DNA from 4 places in the Streptomyces sp. NPDC050674 genome. Region 2 is predicted to be linked to each of the others. Evidence: riboswitches for the same ligand, from Rfam matches in the RefSeq annotation. Region 2 holds a riboswitch; each other region holds the start of a gene.
What was found. A riboswitch is a leader RNA that binds a small molecule or an ion and turns the genes downstream of it on or off. The one in region 2 is predicted to bind cyclic di-AMP.
Positions count from the first base shown of each region.

Region 1: it holds a riboswitch for cyclic di-AMP, as region 2 does, so the genes downstream of both, AB0I06_RS02040 (peptidoglycan DD-metalloendopeptidase family protein) here and AB0I06_RS25800 (M23 family metallopeptidase) in region 2, are expected to answer to the same signal.
Region 3: it holds a riboswitch for cyclic di-AMP, as region 2 does, so the genes downstream of both, AB0I06_RS24565 (LysM peptidoglycan-binding domain-containing protein) here and AB0I06_RS25800 (M23 family metallopeptidase) in region 2, are expected to answer to the same signal.
Region 4: it holds a riboswitch for cyclic di-AMP, as region 2 does, so the genes downstream of both, AB0I06_RS11405 (NlpC/P60 family protein) here and AB0I06_RS25800 (M23 family metallopeptidase) in region 2, are expected to answer to the same signal.

Region 1 is NZ_JBFAIG010000001.1:488,840-493,942, reverse strand. Features, by position in the region: gene AB0I06_RS02045 (alpha-galactosidase) at 1-1,503, shown strand, start outside; cyclic di-AMP (ydaO/yuaA leader) riboswitch at 1,815-1,976, shown strand; gene AB0I06_RS02040 (peptidoglycan DD-metalloendopeptidase family protein) at 1,981-2,895, shown strand; gene AB0I06_RS02035 (DUF6250 domain-containing protein) at 3,085-3,795, shown strand; gene AB0I06_RS02030 (SGNH/GDSL hydrolase family protein) at 3,941-4,726, shown strand; gene AB0I06_RS02025 (TetR/AcrR family transcriptional regulator) at 4,884-5,103, opposite strand, start outside.
Region 2 is NZ_JBFAIG010000017.1:20,710-25,812, forward strand. Features, by position in the region: gene AB0I06_RS25795 (aldo/keto reductase) at 1-864, opposite strand, end outside; gene AB0I06_RS25800 (M23 family metallopeptidase) at 1,000-2,028, opposite strand; cyclic di-AMP (ydaO/yuaA leader) riboswitch at 2,040-2,196, opposite strand; tRNA gene AB0I06_RS25805 (tRNA-Met) at 2,496-2,569, opposite strand; gene AB0I06_RS25810 (alginate lyase family protein) at 2,624-3,856, opposite strand; gene AB0I06_RS25815 (dihydrofolate reductase family protein) at 3,953-5,083, opposite strand.
Region 3 is NZ_JBFAIG010000015.1:143,725-148,827, forward strand. Features, by position in the region: gene AB0I06_RS24555 (GNAT family N-acetyltransferase) at 1-920, opposite strand, end outside; gene AB0I06_RS24560 (HAD family hydrolase) at 1,092-1,940, shown strand; gene AB0I06_RS24565 (LysM peptidoglycan-binding domain-containing protein) at 1,904-2,683, opposite strand; cyclic di-AMP (ydaO/yuaA leader) riboswitch at 2,689-2,864, opposite strand; gene AB0I06_RS24570 (polyprenyl synthetase family protein) at 3,368-4,378, shown strand; gene AB0I06_RS24575 (DUF2092 domain-containing protein) at 4,610-5,103, shown strand, end outside.
Region 4 is NZ_JBFAIG010000005.1:235,430-240,532, reverse strand. Features, by position in the region: gene AB0I06_RS11415 (hypothetical protein) at 1-308, shown strand, start outside; gene AB0I06_RS11410 (hypothetical protein) at 286-1,224, opposite strand; gene AB0I06_RS11405 (NlpC/P60 family protein) at 1,302-2,480, opposite strand; cyclic di-AMP (ydaO/yuaA leader) riboswitch at 2,488-2,661, opposite strand; gene pcrA (DNA helicase PcrA) at 2,987-5,103, shown strand, end outside.

The DNA of each region.
Region 1 (5,103 bases), on a different contig from region 2:
GGCCACACCTCCCACCAGCACCTGCCCTGGGTCGCCCTCGACACCGACGCCACCGAGGAGCACGGCGAGGTGTACGGCTGCGCCCTCGGCTGGTCCGGCTCCTGGCGGATCGCCGTGGCCCAGCTCCCCGACGCGCGCGTGCAGATCACCGGCGGCGCCGGCTACGACGACTCGGGCCTGCTGACGCTGGACGCGGGTGAGTCGTACACCACCCCCGTCTTCGCCGGCCTCTGGAGCGACGGTGGTTTCGGCGGGGCGAGCCGGGCCTGGCACGCCTACCAGCGCGCCTATGTGATCCCGGACGCCGGGCAGGACCGGCCGGTGCTGTTCAACTCCTGGGAGGCCACCGAGTTCGACATCTCCGAGGAGCAGCAGCGGGCGCTCGCCGAGCGGGCCGCCGCCATGGGCGTCGAGCTGTTCGTGGTCGACGACGGCTGGTTCGGGGCGCGCACCAGTGACCGGGCCGGGCTCGGCGACTGGACTCCCAACCCCGACCGCTTCCCGGGCGGGCTGAAGCCGCTCGCCGATCATGTGCGCGGACTCGGCATGCGGTTCGGCATCTGGGTCGAGCCCGAGATGGTCAACCCGGACAGCGATCTGTACCGCGCGCACCCCGACTGGGTGCAGTACCAAACAGGGCGAAAGCGGACGGAGTTCCGCAATCAGCTCGTCCTCAACCTCGCGCGAGAGGATGTCCGGGAGTACCTGTGGGAGCAGCTCGACGGGCTCCTCTCCAGCGCGCCGATCGACTACGTGAAGTGGGACTTCAACCGCTGCTTCACCGATGCCGGCTGGCCCGACGACCCCTACCCGCAGCGGCTGTGGGTCGACCACGTGCGCGGCCTGTACGCCCTGCTGGACCGGCTGCGGGCCGCCCACCCGGGTGTGGCCTTCGAGTCCTGCTCGGGTGGCGGCGGCCGGATCGACCTCGGCGTGCTGGGCCGCACGGACCAGGTGTGGACCTCCGACAACACCGACCCCCTGGACCGGCTCGCCATCCAGCACGGCTTCAGCCAGATCCATCCGCCCCGGGTCATGGCCGCCTGGGTCACCGACAGTCCGAACGCCATGCTCAACCACCGGGCCAGCTCGCTGCGGTTCCGGTTCGTCAGTGCCATGGCCGGGGTGCTCGGGGTCGGCGGCGACCTCACGAAGTGGACGGCCGAGGAGCTGGCCGAGGCGGCGGAGTGGGTCGGGCTCTACAAGGAGATCCGGCCCGTGGTGCAACGCGGCGACCTGTACCGGCTGCGCCCCCCGGAGGGCGGACTGAGCGCCGTGCAGTACGTCCTCGGCGAGGAGACCGTCGTGCTCGCCTGGCTCCAGGCGCAGCGCTACGGCGAGCCCGTCCCGGCACTCCGGCTGCGCGGCCTCGATCCGGCAGCGGAGTACGAATGCCTCGAAACGGGCGAAGTTCACCGAGGTGCCCTGCTGCTCCATCACGGACTCCGGGTCGGCCTGGGCGGGGATCTCGACGCCACCGTCGTCCGCCTTAAGCGGAAGTAGCCCTTCTGTCCGAATAGGGCGCTTAGGTAGTTAAGGGGATAACGTGCCCCGATCGTAAAGGAGATGAGGTCGGGGCGCGTGACCATCGTCATATTCGTGACGATGTGTTGTCGCCATGTTCACGTAATTCCGGCAATGCGCAGGGTTATTGAGCAAAGCGGGAGATCGGTAATCCACGCTCGGTGACGGCGGAATGTGTCGGCGCGGTGAGGGGAGCACCGTCGCGGGCAACCGCAAGCTTGTCCTATTGCGTCTTGGTCGCTTACGTTCCACACCAATCCGGACGGACGCCTAATCCTGCCGCCGCCCGGAGCCCGCACACACTGACCCGACGTACGGCAGGAGCGGGGGACCCACAGGTAAGACGCCTGTTCCGGTTCCCGGAACGGCTTGGGGTTAAGCCACGCCTCGGCGCGGCCGGGCATCTCCAGCTCGCACCCGACAGCTCACCTCGCAGGCGACGGAGAGGAATTCGCCATGCCCGCGAAGGGTAAGCACCGCCGCCCCAAGACCCAGCGTTTCACCCGCTCCATCGCCGTCGCCGGAACCGGCGGGGCCGCCCTCGCCCTCCCGCTCATGGGGGCCGCCGGCGCCCACGCCGCCACCCCGCAGTCGGCTCCGGAAAAGGCCGTCCAGTCGGCCCCGGCCGCTGAGAAGAAGGCCGCCGAAAACGCCACCGGCTCCCGCGTCTACACCGTGAAGGCCGGCGACTACCTCGCGAAGATCGCGGCCGACCAGCACGTCAGCGGCGGCTGGAAGAAGCTCTACGCCGACAACCGTGACGCCGTCGGTTCCGACCCGTCGCTGATCCACCCGGGCCTGAAGCTGTCGATCGGCAAGAAGGCGGCGAGCGCGCCGAAGCCGTCCGCCCCTTCGACGCCCAAGGCCTCGGCCCCCGAGCAGTCCGCCGCCGACCCGGCACCGAAGGCGGAGACCGCCGCCAAGCCGGCCGCCGCCGAGCCCGCCGCGCAGAGCAACTCCAGCGGCTACACCCTCCCGGTGAACGGCGCCACCATCGGCACCCCGTACCACATGTCCGGCAGCATGTGGTCCAGCGGCTACCACACCGGTGTCGACTTCGTCGTCCCGACCGGCACCTCCCTCAAGGCCGTCGGCGCGGGCACGGTCGTCTCCGCCGGCTGGGGCGGCGCCTACGGCAACCAGGTCGTCATCAAGCTCGCCGACGGCTTCTACGCCCAGTACGCCCACCTGTCCCAGCTGTCCGTCTCGGCCGGCCAGACCGTGACCGCCGGGCAGCAGGTCGGCCTGTCGGGTGCGACCGGCAACGTGACCGGACCGCACCTGCACTTCGAGATCCGCACCACGCCGGACTACGGCTCGGACGTGGACCCGGTCGCCTACCTGCGCTCGCACGGCGTCTCCGTCGGCTGACCGACCGCACGACCACCCGCCTGACACGCCTGTGAAGGCCGGACCCCGACCCCGGGTCCGGCCTTCGGCGTGTGCGGCCGATGGCGCATCAAGGGATCGACAGGCGGCGGCAGTTGGGACAGAGTGATCCCGTCCGGAGTGCAAGCGCTTTCCAGAGCCTTCCCGGCGGATCCCGAGGAGCTGTGTCCCGTGCCGACCACCCGCAGAGCGTTCGCAGCCCTGGCCGCCGGAGCCGCGTACGCGGTCCTCTCGCCGACGGCGCCCGCGCACGCCGCGCCCCGCCGCCTCGTCGCCCGCGACGACTTCTGCCACGGCCTCGGGCAGTGGGCGACCGAACTCCAGGACGGCGGCACCGTCACCGCCTCCCGCGGCGTCCTGGAGATCGACGTGCCGAGCGGTGCCACCGTGTGGTTCAGGCGGCGACTCGAAGGGCCGTACCTGCTGGAGTACACCGCCACCCCGGTCTCCGAGGGCGGGGCCAACGACCGGGTCTCGGACCTCAACAACTTCTGGAACGCGACCGACGTCCGCTCTCCGGGCGACCTCTTCGCGACTCCGCGCGGCGGCGCCCTCGACGAGTACGACCACCTCACGACCTACTACGCGGGCTACGGCGCCAACTACAACACCACGACCCGGCTGCGCCGTTACGTCGGCCAGCCCGGCGTGCGGCCCCTGGTCCTCGACTGCACCGAGCCGCTGCTGGCCGCGAACGAGCCGAACCGGGTCCGGATCGTCTCCGACGGCTCCACGGTCCAATGGTGGAACAACGGGCGGCTCGTCTTCGACCACACCGACCCGCAGCCCTACACGGGCGGGCACTTCGCCTTCCGGACCGTCTGGAGCCATTTCCGGATCAGCGGATTCCGGGTCTGGCGGTTCACCCCGAAACATCCCTGACAAGCGGTGTATTCCGGAGTTGGCGAACACTTTGGGAGTGGCTTATCTCACCGCCAGTCAACCCCTTCCTACGGTCGCGTAAGTCACATTCAAGGGTGAATCATGGACCGTTGTGGCAGACGATTCGAAGAGTGACAGCAGAGCAGTGATCGGGTCGTACGTGGCGCTGGGGGACAGCTTCACCGAGGGCGTCGGCGACCCCGGCCCCGACGGGGCCTTCGTCGGCTGGGCCGACCGGTTCGCCGTCCTGCTCGCCGACCGCAGGCCCGAGGGCGACTTCCGGTACACCAATCTCGCCGTACGCGGGAAGCTCCTCGACCAGATCGTGGCGGACCAGGTTCCGCGGGCCGTCGACATGGCCCCGGACCTCGTCTCCTTCTGTGCCGGGGGCAATGACATCATCCGGCCGGGCACCGACCCCGACGAGGTGGCCGAGCGTTTCGAGCGTGCCCTGGTCCAGCTCATCGCCGTGTCCGGCACGGTGATGGTGACGACCGGGTTCGACACCCGTGGCGTGCCGGTGCTCAAGCACCTGCGCGGCAAGATCGCCACCTACAACGGCCATGTCCGGGCCATCGCCGACCGGTACGGCTGCCCGGTGCTCGACCTGTGGTCCCTGCGCAGTGTGCAGGACCGCAGGGCCTGGGACGCCGACCGGCTGCACCTGTCTCCGGAGGGCCACACGCGGGTGGCGCTGCGCGCCGGCCAGGTGCTCGGCCTCGACGTGCCGGCCGACCCCGAGCAGGCGTGGCCTCCGCTGCCCCCGCGCGGCGTTCTCGATGTGCGGCGGGACAACGTCGCCTGGGCGCGCGAGTTCCTGGTGCCGTGGATCGGGCGCCGGTTGCGCGGGGAGTCCTCGGGCGACCACGTGACGGCCAAGGGGGCGCTGTCGCCGGACGACATCAGGATGCGAATCGCCCCGGTGGCGTGAGAGCGGCTCCTGCGCGTGCGGGCCGTGCCGGGTGGAACACCGGCGCGGCCCGCGGGCGTTCGTGGGAGCGATCGAGCGGGCGCAGGCGCGGTGGGCCGTCGTGGGGGCGGGGTGCGCGGCGGGGGTGTTGTCGGGGGGGCAGGCGTCGCAGCGGGCGTCAGGGCGCCGTCCGCTCCACCTCCGCCAGGCCCAACTCGCGGGTCAGCGCCTCCTCCACCCACTCCTGGGCCCGGACCCGCGGCACCGCGCCGGCGTACGACGTCAGCTGAATGGCCAGGCCGTCGAGGAGGGCGGTGAGGCGCAGGGCCGTGCCCTGCGGGTCCGGGCAGCGGAACTCACCGGCCGCCACGCCCTCGGCGATGACCTCGACGAGGGCC
Region 2 (5,103 bases):
CTCCACCGTCCGCGCGGAGGCGATCGGCGCCACCACGGTCGGCTGCGCGGCGAGCCAGGCCAGGGCCACCGTCGCCACGGGCACGTCGTGCGCCCCGGCGACCTCGTCGAGGGCGTCGAGCACCCGGCGCCCCCGCTCGGTCTCCAGATGTTTGGCGGCACCGCCCGCCCGGGCGCTCTCGACCGTCGTGCCGGGCCGGTACTTGCCGGTGAGGAAGCCGGACGCGAGCGCGTAGTACGGAACGGCCGCGAGGCCGGACCGCTCGGCCAGGTCCTGGAGGGCGCCCTCGTAGGTGTCGCGGGAGACCAGGTTGTACTGGGGCTGGAGGGCCACGTACCGGGCGAGTCCCTCGCGGTCGGAGAACTCCAGGGACTCCCGCAGCCGCTCGGGGGAGATGTTGGAGGCGGCGATGTGCCGCACCTTCCCGGCCTTCACGAGTTCGTCGAGGGCGCCGATGATCTCCTCGACGGGCACGTCGGGCCGGTCGAAGTGCGTGTAGTAGAGGTCGATGTGGTCGGTGCCGAGGCGGCGCAGGGAGGCGTCGGCCGCGGCCTTGATGTTGGCGGCGGACAGGCCCTGGAAGTCGGGGTGCTGGCTGACCTTCGTGGCGACGATCACGTCGGAGCGGTTCCCGCGTGCCGCGAGCCACTGGCCGAGGATGGTCTCGGATTCCCCGCCCCGGTTGCCCTCGGCCCACGCCGAGTAGACGTCGGCGGTGTCGACGAAGTTGCCGCCGGCGGCGGTGTAGGCGTCGAGGACGGCGAACGACCGGTCCTGGTCGGCGGTCCAGCCGAAGACGTTGCCGCCGAGGGCGAGGGGGAAGACCTCGAGGTCGGAAGAGCCGAGCTTGCGCAGAGAAGTCATGCTCCGTGTCAACGCCCGTACAGGAATGCCTGATTCCGCAACGGACGCAAAGTTCCCGTAAACACGGAGAACCGGCGGCCCTGACGTCGGGGGGTCGTCGTCAGGGCCGCCGGTGTTTCCACGGGTGTGGACCGCTCAGGGGGTGAGTCCCTTGCCCCGCAGCCACGCCATGGGGTCGATGCCGCTCGCGGATCCGGCGGAGTGGACCTCCAGGTGGAGGTGCGCGCCGGTGACGTTGCCGGTGGCGCCCACGCGGCCGATGACGTCGCCGGTGCTGACCTTCTGGCCGACGCTGACGCCGATGGAGGACTGGTGCGCGTACCAGATCTCGGTGCCGTCATCGAGGGTGAGGACGGTCTTGTAGCCGTAGGAGCCGTTCCAGCCGGCCTCGGTGATGGTGCCGCTGTGCACGGCCTTGATCGGCGTGCCCGTGGGCGCGGCGAAGTCCAGGCCCGTGTGGTAGCCGGAGGACCAGTAGGCGCCTGCCTGGCCGAAGCTGGAGGTGATGGTGTACGAGGAGGTCGGCAGCGTGTACTGCTTGGCGAGGGCGGCGAGCCGCTCGGCCTCGGCCTTCTTCCTGGCCTCCTCCTCCGCCTTCTTCTTGGCTTCGGCGGCCTTGGCCTTGGCTTCCTTCTCCGCCTTGGCGACGGCCTCTGCCGCTGCCTTCTCGGCGGCGGCCGCGGCATCCTGCGCGGCCTTGGTCTCGATCTGCTCCTGCTGGTGCTCGACCTGCGCCATGATCCGGGCGCGCAGCGCCTCGCCGGCGCCGGAGGTGCTCTCCTCGGGGTCCGCCGTGGCGGTGCCGAGGCTGCTGAGCGGGGTTGCGGAACCCTCGGGGGTGTCGTCGTCCGAGATGAGGGAACCCACCGAGGGCAGGTCCGGCACGGAGATGGACACCGGGGGCTTGCCGGTCTGGGCGCTGGCCATGCCGCCGGCGCCCACGGCGGCTATGACGCCGACGCCCAGGACGGTGGAGCTGCGGGCGAGACCTCCGCCGCGCTGCTTGGTGACGCGGTGCCGGCCACGGACGGGACGGATGGACTCCTCGGTGGGGTTCCACTCCTGGAACGGGCCCTCGTCGGTGCGCTGACCGCCGTAACCGAAGGTGTCGGTGTCGCGCTTCTGCGCGAACGGGGCCGCGGGGGCAGGCCGGTTGGACGCCACGTGGGCGTGCTCCTTTCCTTCCTTCTCGCCTACCGGGTTAGCTGACGGGTTCGGAGCAGGAAGGTCTCCTACGCGCGTATACCCGCCGTGCTTCCACGGTGGTATCCGCCCGATTCACCCCAAGTGGTGGTTCCCCGGTTCCCTTTCGGGATTCGGCGCGTGCGCACGGAGCCGCCTTCTGTGACGGCTGGGACGACCGCGCTGCGTTATCGAACGTTAATAGACGCACGAGGGGTATTCCAGCGATTCCACTTGATCATTAACCTTTTTCACGCGGACTTACCTGCCATGACCGGCTTAAATCGGGCGAGTTGACCACCTCGCAAGTGACTGACGGGTTTTGACGGTGTGTCAGTTGTGATGCGGAACGGGGTGGTTCGCTCACCGAGCGTGAGGGCCTCCGTGAGACCGTCCTGGAAAAGCACCGAGGGCCGGAACCCTTTCGGATTCCGGCCCTCGGCCTTCAGTAGCGGGGACAGGATTTGAACCTGCGACCTCTGGGTTATGAGCCCAGCGAGCTACCGAGCTGCTCCACCCCGCGTCGTTGTGATTCCAGTGTACGCCATCCGCGGGACAGCTCGTGCACACCCGTCGCTCAGCCGTCCGGGGCGCTCGCGTGGGTGAGGGTCTCCCAGGCGGTGAACAGGTCGTCGGTGCCGGTGGGCCGGGCCCGGACGGCCAGTTCGTGAGCGGCGGGGACGGGCCGGCCGCGCCGTTCCTCCAGATGGTGCAGGGCGACCTCCAGATGGGGTCCGAGACCCCGCTCGACCCGGCCGCCGCACAGCCACTCGGGTGCGTGCCCGTCCAGTTCGTGGCGGGCGTGCAGGGCGAGCGCGGCCGCCAGCCGGTCCTCGATCTCGCCGTAGAGGTCGACACCCTGGTGCCAGGCCGTCTCGGCGATGTGGGCGGTGGCGGCGAGCGAGGCACCCACGTGCCGGAAGCTGTGGCAGGTCTCCTGGGAGACGCCGTCCCGGTACGTGGTCTGGCCGAACCAGTACGAGGCCATCCGCTGCGGGCCGTCCACGCCGGAGCCGGGCACGGTGAGCGGCACGGGGCCGTCCTTCTCCAGGTAGAGGTAGGCGGGCACGCGCTCCCGGAAGCGCTCCAGGGCATGGCCGAAGACCCGGTGGTCGCCGAGGAATACCGCCACGGAGATGACGGCGTCGATCGCCACCAGGTCCCAGGATCCGGTGAAGTCCGGGTCGGAGGCGACGACTTGGGGGAGGTGGGCGGTGCGCAGCATGTCCTCGAAGCCGCGCACCCGCGCGGCCGGCCAGCCCCCGCCGGGTGTGTGCCGCACGATCTCGGCGGCCCGGGCCCACACCGACCCGGTCCAGCCGGCCTGCAACGCGGCCTTCTCCCCGGTGTGCCGGCGCAGCGTGGCCGCCCAGGCGTCCATGAGCTGCCTGGCCTTCTCCGCATGCCGCCGATCGCCGGTGGCGGCGAAGAGCAGGGCCTGCGCGTAGGCGGCCAGGGCGTCCTCGCGCTCCGCGGCGCAGCCGCGGCCCTGAAGGTCGCCGGCCGGGCAGACGACCGTCTCGTGCGGCCGGGCCCGGTGCCGGTACGAGCCGTACGGGCTGTCGCGCAGGGCGAGGTACGCCGTTCGCCAGGGCTGCCGCCCGGCGGTGACGTGCTCGCGCAGGGCGTCCAGCTGGGCCCGGTCGACGAGGACGCCGGGGTGGGTGAACGCGGCGTCGGAGGGCAGGACCGGGCCCATGGCACGGGTGCCCGGGCCGTCGGGCCGGCAGGAGGGGACGAGCAGGGCGAGCGCGGTGAGCAGCGGCAGCATGAGCAGTGCCGCCGTCCTTCGTCTGCGCGCTGACCCCATGGCCGCCGCCTCCGCGCTCGTCGTCCGGGTCCTTGGAGGCAGCGTGGCCCGGACGGCGGTGCGGACGCAGGATCTGTTGGGCCGATCGGCTCGCCCTCAGCCCGGCAGGTGGCGGTTCGGGGCCTTGGCCCGCTCCTCGTGCTCCGGGAGGACGACGACCTCCACCCCCGCGGCCGCGAGGAGGCCGCTGCCGTCGGCGTCCGTCACGAAGGTGTCCGGCTCGCGCCAGGCGGTGACGACCCGCCGCACGCCCGCGTCGAGGATCAGCCGGGCGCAGGGCGCGGGCCGGGAGGCGCGGCGGGCGCAGGGTTCCAGGCTGCTGTACACCGTCGCGCCGGGCAGGCGAGGGTCGGCCGCGTCGAGCTTGGCCAGGGCCGCCTCCTCGGCGTGCACGACCGGGTCGCCGGCCTCGCGGGAGTGGCCGCGGGCCAGTTCCGTGCCGTCGGCGGCGACCACGACCGCGCCCACGCTGAACGCGGTGTCCGACGGCGGGCAGTGCTCGGCCAGGTCGCAGGCGAGGGCCAGCCAGTGGTGGTCGGCGGCGGTGGGCAGGGCGCCGGTGCCCGGGGCGGTCGGTTCGTAGCGCATCAGGACGACGTCCTCGATCCGCCGTGTCTCCAGCAGCCGGAGCCGGCCGCCCTGGTAGCCGCCCGGGCCGAAGAGGCGGGGCGCCCGGGGGTCGCCCACGAAGAGCGGGGCGAGGACCAGCTGGAGTTCGTCGGCCAGGCCCTGGGTGAGGAGCTGGGTGTGGATCAGGCCGCCGCCCTCGACCATGAGCCGCCGCACGCCCCGGACGTCGTGCAGGTGCGTCAGGAGCCGCCGCCAGTCGAGGTCGGCGCCGAGCGGGACCACGTCGGTGGCGAGACCGAGGGCACGGGCGCGCTCGGCGCCCCGGTCGGTGGTGTAGAGGACCTTCTCGCCGCCGGTGTGCCAGAAGCGGGCGTCCGGGTCGAGGTCGCCCGAGCCGCTGACGGTGACCTTCAGGGGGTACTCCGGCTGTCCGGCGGCCGTGCGGGCGGCCCGGCGTTCCGCGGAGTTCACCAGGAGCCGCGGGTTGTCGGCGCGGATGGTGCCGGCACCGATCAGGATCGCGTCGACAAAGGCCCGGACCTCGTCGACCCGGTCGAAGTCGGCCGGGCTCGACAGCAGCAGGCGGTCGGGGCCGGTGTCGTCCAGGTAGCCGTCGAGGGAGACGGCGGCGGACAGCAGGACGTACGGGTGAGGCATCGACGCTCCGCGGCTGGTCG
Region 3 (5,103 bases), on a different contig from region 2:
AGTTCGCCCGTCTTGAGCGCGTCCTTGTACTCGGCCGCGCCCCGCCCCAGGTCGAGCATGCCCACCCCCTCGGCGGCCGCCGCCTCGGCCATGCGCAGATGCAGCACCAGCCCCGGCGAGAACTTCGCGAACTCCGGGTCGTAGGCCGGGAACCAGCAGGCCAGCACCGAGGCCGAACGCAGCCCGAAGTGCGCGGCGACCGGCCGCTCACCCGCGTACAGCACGGACAGCGTGCCGCTGCACTCCGGCGCCCGGGTCCGGGCCAGCTGCCCGACGAGCCGGGTGATCCACTCCTGGGCGAACCGGTCGCGGCGGCCGGTCCTGCGGTACTGCGCCGACTTCCACTCCATGAGCGTGCGCAGCGCGGCCGGGTCGCGTTCGTCGAAGACGAACCGCAGCTCACCGACCTGCCGGCCCAGCCTGCGCTCCTTGGCCAGGGTGGTCTTCAGGAACTTCGGCGACTGCGCGCGCAGCACCGACTCGTACGTCTCGTAGCCCTTCTCCACGTCGATGACGTAGGTGGCGTACCCCTCGGCCGCGTACCGGACGAACAGCCGCTGCTCGGCCTCCAGGTTGTCGAAGGCGAAGCTCGACACCGAGCAGGCCCTCAGCAGTTCACCCGTCTCCAGGTCCAGGCCCGGCCGCAGGATCGCGCCCTGGGCGTCCGAGACGCCGAACCCGATCGCCCGGCCCTGCCCCAACGGGCCCCGCTCATGGGGCAGGAAGCCGGCCGGCTCGAGCCCCTCGTACACCACGGCGACCCGGGCCCCCGGCCTGACCCGGCCGACGGCTTCGGTGAACTCCGGTTCCATGAAGGGGTTGCGCGGTGCTCCGGAGGCCGCGCGCAGCGCACGCCAGCGCTCCTTCTCTTCTTCACCGAGCTCCCCGGCCCCCGCCACGCGAATGCGCCCACTGCTCAACCTGACCCCCCGATCAAGTCCCCCCTGGACACATGGAAGGTACCGCTCTATGCGGCCTCTCGGGTAGGTAGCGGAGCATGTTGTTGCCAACCGGTGCAGAGGCCTTCAACCGGGCAATCGGCGTGCCCTGTGCGATGAAACGAAGGGCCGCGTTGTCCGTATTCTCTGATCATGGCCGCACCCCTCGCATATTCACTCATCGCCACCGATCTGGACGGGACGTTGCTGCGCGGCGACGACACCCTCTCCGAACGGTCCCTCGCCGTGCTCGCGCGGGTGGCGGACGCCGGTGCCCAGCACCTCGTGGTGACGGGCCGGCCGGCGCCGAGAGTGCGGCCGCTGCTGGACGACCTCGGCTGCACGGGGCTCGCGGTGTGCGGGCAGGGCGCGCAGGTGTACGACGCCGGCGCGGACCGGCTGCTGTGGTCCATCACGCTGGACCGGGAGCTGGCCGAGACCGCCCTCGGCAAGATCGAGGCCGAGGTGGGGCAGGTGTACGCGGCGGTCGACCAGGACGGGGTCGACGGGCTCACGCTGATCGAGCCGGGCTATCTCATGCCGCACCCGACCCTGCCCGCGGTGCGGGTCGAACGGCGCGACGACCTGTGGGGCGAGCCGATCAGCAAGGTGCTGCTGCGCCATCCGCACCTGTCGGACGACGCGCTGGCGGCGACGGCCCGCTCGGTGGTGGGTTCCCTGGCGACGGTGACGATGTCGGGGCCCGGCACGGTGGAGCTCCAGCCGTGCGGGATCACCAAGGCGACGGGCCTGGCGCTGGCAGCCGAGCATCTGGGGCTGCGTCCGGCGGACACCATCGCCTTCGGCGACATGCCCAACGACATCCCGATGTTCGACTGGGCCGGCCACGGCGTCGCGATGGCGAACGCCCATCCCGAACTCAAGGCCGTGGCCGACGAGGTCACCCTGTCGAACGAGGACGACGGCATCGCCGTCGTCCTCGAGCGACTGCTGGGCGGGGCGGCTCAGTACGGTCCGTTGACGTTGTCGATCGAGCCGTAGCGGTCGGCCGCGTAGTTGCAGGCCGCGGTGATGTTGGCGACCGGGTCGAACGGGTCGAAGGAGGTGCCGTCCACGTGGTAGGCGGCGAACGTCGGGTCGATGACCTGGAGCAGGCCCTTGGACGGGGTGCCCGCTGCGGCGTTCGAGTCCCAGTTGTTGATCGCCAGCGGGTTGCCGGACGACTCGCGCATGATGTTGCGGTAGATGCCGTCGTAGGACCCGGGGATCCCCTTCTGCGCCATGATGTCCAGCGACTCGCGGATCCAGCCGTCCAGGTTGTTCGCGTAGGTCGTGGCCGACGCCTGGGTGGCCTGCGCGACGCCCGTGGCGGGCTTCGCGGCCGGCTTGGCGGGGGCGGACGACCGGGTGGCCGTCTTCTTCGCGGCGTTCGCCTTGGTGGTCTTCACCGTCAGCTTCAGACCCGGGTGGATCAGCTTCGGGTTGTCGCCGACGGCGGCGCGGTTGTCCTTGTAGAGCCGCTTCCAGCCGCCCCGGACGTCGTACTTGTCCGCGATGCGGGCCAGCGAGTCGCCCTTGACCACGGTGTACGTGAGCGATGTGGCGGGCTGGGCCGCGCGGGGCGCGGACTGTGCGGCGACGGGGGCGCTCTGGGGCTCGGCGGCGCTCGCCTGGGCGGCGCCGAGGAGCGGGAGGGTGAGTGCGGCTCCGCCGGTGCCGACGGCGATGAAGCCGCGGGTCAGCGGGTTGGTTCTGGGGCGACGGTGCTTGCCTCGTCCGGCCATGACGATGTTCCTCTCCGGCGCCTGCGAGGTGAGCTGTCGGGTTCGGGCCGGGAGGTGCCCGGCCGCGTACGGCGCTGTGTGCCGTGCGCGGCTTCACCCCGAGCCGTGCCGCTGTGCGGACCGGCGACTTACCTGGGTCCCCCGCTCCTGCCCTGCGTGAGTGAGTCGGTTCCAGTGGGGAGTCCGGGCGGCGGCAGGATGAGGCGTCCGCCGGACAGGGCGGGAACGTATGCGAGAGCACATGTCCGGAACAAGCGCCTCAGTCACATATCACGTAGTTGACCTTGGTCGGAGGCATTTGGGCCGCTTGATCCTTTGCGGCAGCCAAGGGCTCAACTTGCTTTCCGGAAAAGGGGGTACGGGGCGAGGTGGGAGGAGGGCGGGAAAGCGGAGGCAGTGATTCAACTCACTGATCACGAGTCCGCAGGGCATTTTTCACCAACAGGAATTTGCTTACCCAAAGCGGCAAATGGTGCATAGTTCACTACCCTTGGGTAAGTCGATAAATATCTGTTCTTATGGGTTGATCGAAAACATTGCGGTCGTGATCGGATACCGCCCGGCCTGTAACCCTGGGCGCTGGCGGTGATCGAAACGTGACCGGATACGCTGACTCGAGTGAGGGCAGCGACCTATCGACAAACCGCGTAATCACCGGCAGACACAGCAGACAGGAGACCCCTCGTGACCGACGTCGGGCCGTTCGGGCTGAGCGTGCGGGACCAGGCTCTGGAAGCCGATGTCCAGGCCGGACTGACGGCTGTCGAGGAAGGCTTGCTCGAGGCCACCAAGAGTGAGGTGCCCTTCATCACGGAGGCCGCCCAGCATCTGGTGCGCGCCGGCGGCAAGCGGTTCCGTCCGCTGCTCGTGATGCTGTCCGCCCAGTTCGGCGACCGGCACGCCCCCGGGATCGTGCCCTCGGCCGTCGTCGTGGAGCTGACCCACCTCGCCACGCTGTACCACGACGACGTCATGGACGAGGCCGCCGTGCGCCGCGGCGTCGCGAGCGCGAACACCCGCTGGGGCAACTCCGTCGCCGTCCTCACCGGCGACTTCCTCTTCGCCCGCGCCTCGCACATCCTGGCCGACCTCGGCCCGGAGGCCGTGCGGGTGCAGGCCGAGGCGTTCGAGCGCCTGGTGACCGGCCAGATCCTGGAGACGGCCGGACCGCAGGACGGCCGCGACCCCGTCGAGCACTACCTGGACGTGCTGGGCGGCAAGACCGGCTCGCTGGTCGCCGTCTCGTGCCGGTTCGGCGCGATGATGTCCGGCGCCGACGAGACGGTCGTGCACGTGCTGACCCAGTACGGCGAGCGCCTCGGCGTCGCCTTCCAGCTCGCGGACGACGTCCTGGACATCGCCTCCGACTCCCACGAGTCCGGCAAGACCCCCGGCACCGACCTGCGCGAGGGCATCCCCACCCTGCCGGTGCTGCGGCTGCGCGAGCGGGCCGCCCGGCTCGGGCTCGCCGAGGACGTCGCCCTGTGCGAGCTGCTGGACTCCGACCTCACCGACGACGCACGGCACGCGGAGGCCCTGCGCCTGCTGCGGGCCCACCCGGCGCTGGAGCAGGCCCGGCGGGACACCGTCCGTTACGCCCAGGACGCCCGCGCGGCGCTGGCCCCGCTGCGGGACTGCGCCGCGAAGACGGCGCTCCTGGAGCTGTGCGACGCCGTGGTGCACCGGGCCGGCTGACACCTCCTCCCCGTACGACCCCTACGGGTCGGGGGAGAAGCCCGGCCTCCGTGTCATACCCCAGCAGTACACGGAGTTGAGCCCGGGGTCTGACGTATCTCCCTGGCCGATTTGGTCAGATGGTGACCACGGAAAGCACCACTCCTCACCTGTTCGGGTGAGAATGGCGGCTCAGGGACGAGTGCGTGCACGACACGGACAGCCGCCGCCGACCACGGAGGTAGGGCACACATGGCACCGTACGCATCCGACGACAGCACGACCGCCGGGGAGGCCGACGAGCAGCGCTCCGGGCGGCGCACCGCCGCGCGGTACATCGTCCCGGTCACGGTGATCGGGGTGGCCGCCGCGACGATCGGCCTGGTCCCCGCGCTCGCCGACTCCGGTGACCCCGACCTTCCGAAGATCACCGCCCAGCAGCTCATAGAGAAGATCGCCAAGTCCGACGTCGAGCAGCTGTCCGGCACCGTCAAGATCAGCACCGACCTCGGTCTGCCGAACCTCGGCGGCCTGGAGTCCGGTCTGCTGTCCGGTGCCGCGGGCGGGGGCGAGGACGGCTCGTCGGCCGACCCGACGGCCAAGCTCACCGAACTGGCCTACGGCACGCACACCCTGCGCGTCGCCGCCGACGGCCCGGACCGGCAGAAGCTGTCGCTGCTGGAGAACGCCGCCGAGTACAGCCTCATCCACAACGGCAAGGACGTCTGGGGCTACGACAGCAAGTC
Region 4 (5,103 bases), on a different contig from region 2:
TCGCCGCGCTCCTGGGCGGATTCCTCACCCAGATGAAGGCGATGGGCGAGGGCACGGCCCGCTTCACGCCCGCGATGCTGCACGGCGCGCTGACGATGCTGGTCACCGGTGTGGCGCTGGTCGGCCTCAACCAGGCCGACGACCAGACCGTGGACAACATCAAGATCGGCGTGAAGCTGGCCCTGCTGATCGTGATCCTCGGCCTGGTCTATGTGAAGCGGGACGAGGAGAAGGTGGACAAGGGCCTGTTCGGCCTGGTCGGGCTGCTGACCACGGCGAACGTCTTCATCGCCGTGCTCTGGACCTGACCCGGGAGGGACGGGCGCGCGCCGAGGTGAGCGCCCAGGCGGTGCAGCCGAGCCAGGCCGCCACGGTCATCCACAGCAGGACCTCGCCGAGGGCGTCGAGCCAGGGCGCGTCCAGGGCGGCGGCGACGGCCAGGGCGGCCACGGCCGTGCCGACCGCGGTGAAGACGGTCGCCCAGCGGGCCACGTCGTAGCCGTGCCGGGGCCAGGCGAGCTCGGCGGTGAGCAGGCCCACGCAGCAGACCAGGGTGAGCACGAGCAGCCCGGCCGTCACCCTGCCGAGGACGGCGTGGTCGTCGTCGTTCCACAGGTACATGCGGGCGCTGTCGGCGCTGATCAGACGTGCCCCGGCCAGCGCCGACAGGGCGAGCGCCCCGGCCGCGAGCCAGTGGTCCCCGCGCCCCTCGGTCACCTCCCGCGGCGGGAAGCGCAGCAGCGCGAAGCAGTAGAGCACCAGCCCCGGCCAGAACAGCACCATGGCCGCGTGGGCGAGCCAGGCGGCCGACTCGGCCGCGGCGAGCGTGGCGCCGAGCACGGCCAGCCCCTGGGTGGCCGCACACCGCAGGAACACCGTGCCGCGGCGCTCCGGGTTCGCCGCGACGAGCAGCGCCGCCCACAGCAGGGCCGCGAGCGCCAGCAGCGCCGCGGCCGACCGCTGCCAGCCGGCCGCGCAGAAGCCGGTGCCGATCAGGGCGGTCGCCGCCGTAAAGGTGAGCGCGGTCGGCGTCTGCGCCGGCCACCGCGGCCGCGAGGGCCGCAGCACGGCGTACGCGACCGCCCCGGCCCAGGCCGCGCAGGCCGGGACGAGGGCGACACGGGAGAGGGTCTCGTACCCCGCCGAGTCGAGACCGACCGCCAGGGCGCCGGTCGTCAGCGCGTACATCGCGCACAGGGCGGCGGACAGGGGGAGACCGGGCATGGCGCCGATGCTAGGCAGCGCCGTGCGCGCGGGGAGAGGGGCACGCGCGCGTGCCCCTCAAAATCGGACCAAGACCGTCAGGCCGGACGCACCACGCTGTGGATCGCCGACTCGCCGTCGTAGTAGATCGACTCCTCGCGCACGTACGTGCCGGGCTTCGGGGCGTGGATCATCATGCCGTTGCCGATGTAGATCCCGACATGGGTGACGTCGTCGTAGAAGAACACCAGGTCACCGGGCTGGGCCTGGGAGAGCGGGACCGTGGTGCCGGCGTTCACCTGGTCGTAGGTGGTGCGCGGCAGGGTGACGGACGCGGCCTTCCAGGCGGCCTGGGTGAGTCCGGAGCAGTCGTAGGAGCCCGGGCCGACGGCGCCCCACACGTACGGCTTGCCGATCTGGGCACGGGCGAAGGCGAGCGCCTTGTCGGCCTTGGTGGCGTACGAGGAGTCGGCCGGGACGGTCACGGAGGACGAGCCGGAGCCCGTGGACCCCGAGGCGGAGGACCCGCCCTCCCGCTGCCCCGCCGCCTGGTCCTGCGCCGTCTGCCGGGCGGCCTGCTGCCGGGCCAGCTCGTCGGCCTTGCGGGCGGCCTCCTCCCGCTTCTCCCGCTCGATCGCCGCGAGCCGGGCCTTCTCCTCGGCGGTCAGCCGGGACATCAGCTCGCGGGCGTCGGCCAGCTTGCGCTGGACGGTGGCCTTGGCTGCCTTCAGGTCGCCCTGCGACTCGGTGAGCGTCTCGAGGCTCTCGGTCGCCTCCTGGCGCTTCTTCATCGTCTCGGACTGCTGCGTGACGTAGTCGTCGACCGCGACCTTCTGACGGCCCGTCATCCGGTCCATCAGCTGGGTCTGGTCGAAGTAGTCCTGCGGGGTGTCCGCGAGCAGGAACGTGGCCGTGTCCGGGGCGGCGGCGCCGGTGCGGTACTGGGCGGAGGCGAAGGAACCCAGCTCCTCACGCGCCTCGTTGAGCTTCTGGGTGCGCTGGGCGACGTCGTCCAGGAGGGTGTCGACGCGCTTGCGCTGCTTCGAGGTCTTCTCCTTGGCCGCGTTGTACTTCTCGGTGGCCGACTCGGCCTGGCGGTACAGGTCGCCGACCTTCTTCTCGACGTCCTCCAGGCTGGGCTTGTCGTCGGCCTCGGGGGTGGCGTTGGCCGACTGGGACAGCAGGGCCACGGAGGTGAGGGCCGCCGTTGCGAGGGCGGGGGTCCGTATGCCTGCCACGCGCGTACCCGTAGGACGCGACTTGCGGTGCGACGCCAAGGGAGGCGACTCCTTCCACGTTCCGCCTACCGGGTTAGCTGTCGGGTTCGGGCGGATGGTTCGGAAGGGTTGCCCTACGGCCTTCTCCGCACAGGGAGTCGGGCCGATTCACCCCAGGTTCACGGTTGGGTCCCCGGCTCCGGCTGCCGCTGCGGCACACCGGACTCGGCGGAGGCCGCGCGGCCCGGCGACGTTCGCCGGTGGGGGTCATGCGGCCTGATCGCACCGTAGCCAATTCGTGTGGCCCTTGTGAAGGTTGATGGGTGATATGCCCGATACATTTTCGTGACCTTACTCATGAGCGTTGCGGAGAGTGAACGATCCGGGGCGGTTGATCACGACATGTCCACGAATGAGGAGGGTGTAGCAGGCCGTCACCGGCCGGTCATGGAGGGCGACAATGCGCCGCCGGACGGTCGATCCGCGGCCGGGTGCGCGGCGAGGTTCCGGCGATGTTCTCGGGGCGGCGGCGTGCTGTCAGTGGGGCGCCCTAGACTCGGAGAGCGATGAGCAGCCTCTTTGACGACAGCTTCCTGGCGGACCTCCAGGCCCGGCGGGGCCCCGCGGACGAGCCCCCGCCGCCGCCCGAGGACGATCACGTTCCGGAGTCGATCCCGGACGATCTGTTCGGCGGGAAGTTCGACGCGCCGCCGGACCACGACCCCTACTACCGGGACGGCGCCCCCCGCCCGGTGGTGGACACCGCCACCCTCCTGGAGGGGCTGAACGACAACCAGCGCGCCGCCGTCGTCCATTCCGGCTCCCCGCTGCTCATCGTGGCCGGCGCAGGCTCCGGCAAGACCCGTGTGCTCACGCACCGCATCGCCCACCTGCTCGCCGAGCGGGACGTGCACCCCGGCCAGATCCTCGCGATCACCTTCACCAACAAGGCCGCCGGTGAGATGAAGGAGCGCGTCGAGCAACTGGTCGGCCCGCGCGCGAACGCCATGTGGGTCATGACCTTCCACAGCGCGTGCGTGCGCATCCTCCGGCGCGAGAGCAAGAGGCTCGGCTTCACCTCGTCGTTCTCGATCTACGACGCCGCCGACTCCAAGCGGCTGATGGCCCTGGTCTGCCGCGACCTGGACCTCGACCCCAAGCGCTTCCCGCCGAAGTCCTTCAGCGCCAAGATCAGCAACCTGAAGAACGAGCTGATCGACGAGGAGGACTTCGCCGCCCAGGCCACTGGGGGCACCTCCCAGACGGAGTCTGGGGGAGGGTTCGAGAAGACCCTCGCCCAGGCCTACGCGATGTACCAGTCGCGGCTGCGCGAGGCGAACGCACTCGACTTCGACGACCTGATCATGACGACGGTCAACCTGCTGCGCGCCTTCCCGGACGTCGCCGAGCACTACCGCCGCCGCTTCCGGCACGTCCTGGTCGACGAGTACCAGGACACCAACCACGCCCAGTACGCCCTGGTCCGCGAGCTCGTCGGCACCGCTGAGCACCCGGTCGACGTACCGCCCGAGGCCGAGGTCCCGCCCGCCGAGCTGTGCGTGGTGGGCGACGCCGACCAGTCGATCTACGCCTTCCGCGGCGCGACGATCCGCAACATCCTCCAGTTCGAGGAGGACTACCCGGACGCCACGACGATCCTGCTCGAGCAGAACTACCGCTCCACGCAGACCATCCTCAGCGCGGCCAACGCGGTCATCGAGCGCAACGAGTCCCGCCGTCCCAAGAACCTGTGGACCAACGCGGGCGCCGGTGCCCGGATCACCGGCTACGTCGCCGACACCGAGCACGACGAGGCCCAGTTCGTCGCCGACGAGATAGACCGCCTCACGGACGCGGGCGAGGCCAAGGCCGGCGACGTCGCCGTCTTCTACCGCACCAACGCCCAGTCCCGTGTCTTCGAAGAGGTCTTCATCCGCGTCGGCCTGCCCTACAAGGTCGTCGGCGGCGTCCGCTTCTACGAGCGCAAGGAGGTCCGGGACGTCCTGGCCTACCTGCGCGTGCTGGCCAACCCCGAGGACTCGGTGCCGCTGCGCCGGATCCTCAACGTCCCCAAGCGGGGCATCGGTGACCGCGCCGAGGCGATGATCGACGCCCTGTCCCAGCGCGAGAAGATCAGCTTCCCGCAGGCGCTCAAGCGCGTCGACGAGGCGTACGGCATGGCCGCGCGCTCCACCAACGCCGTCAAGCGGTTCAACACCCTGATGGAGGACCTGCGCACCATCGTCGAGTCCGGCGCCGGACCGGCCACGGTGCTGGAGGCCGTCCTGGAACGCACCGGCTACCTCGCCGAGCTCCAGGCCTCCACCGACCCGCAGGACGAGACCCGGATCGAGAACCTCCAGGAACTCGCCGCCGTCGCCATGGAGTTCGAGCAGGAGCGCGGCGAGGACGAGCAGGCCTCCCTGTCCGACTTCCTCGAGCAGGTCGCCCTGGTCGCCGACTCCGACCAGATCCCCGACGAGGAGGACGGCGACGGCGTCATCACGCTCATGACCCTGCACACCGCCAAGGGCCTGGAGTTCCCGGTCGTCTTCCTCACCGGCATGGAGGACGGCGTCTTCCCGCACATGCGCGCCCTCGGACAGGCCAAGGAGCTGGAGGAGGAGCGGCGCCTGGCCTACGTCGGCATCACCCGCGCGCGGGAGCGGCTCTATCTGACGCG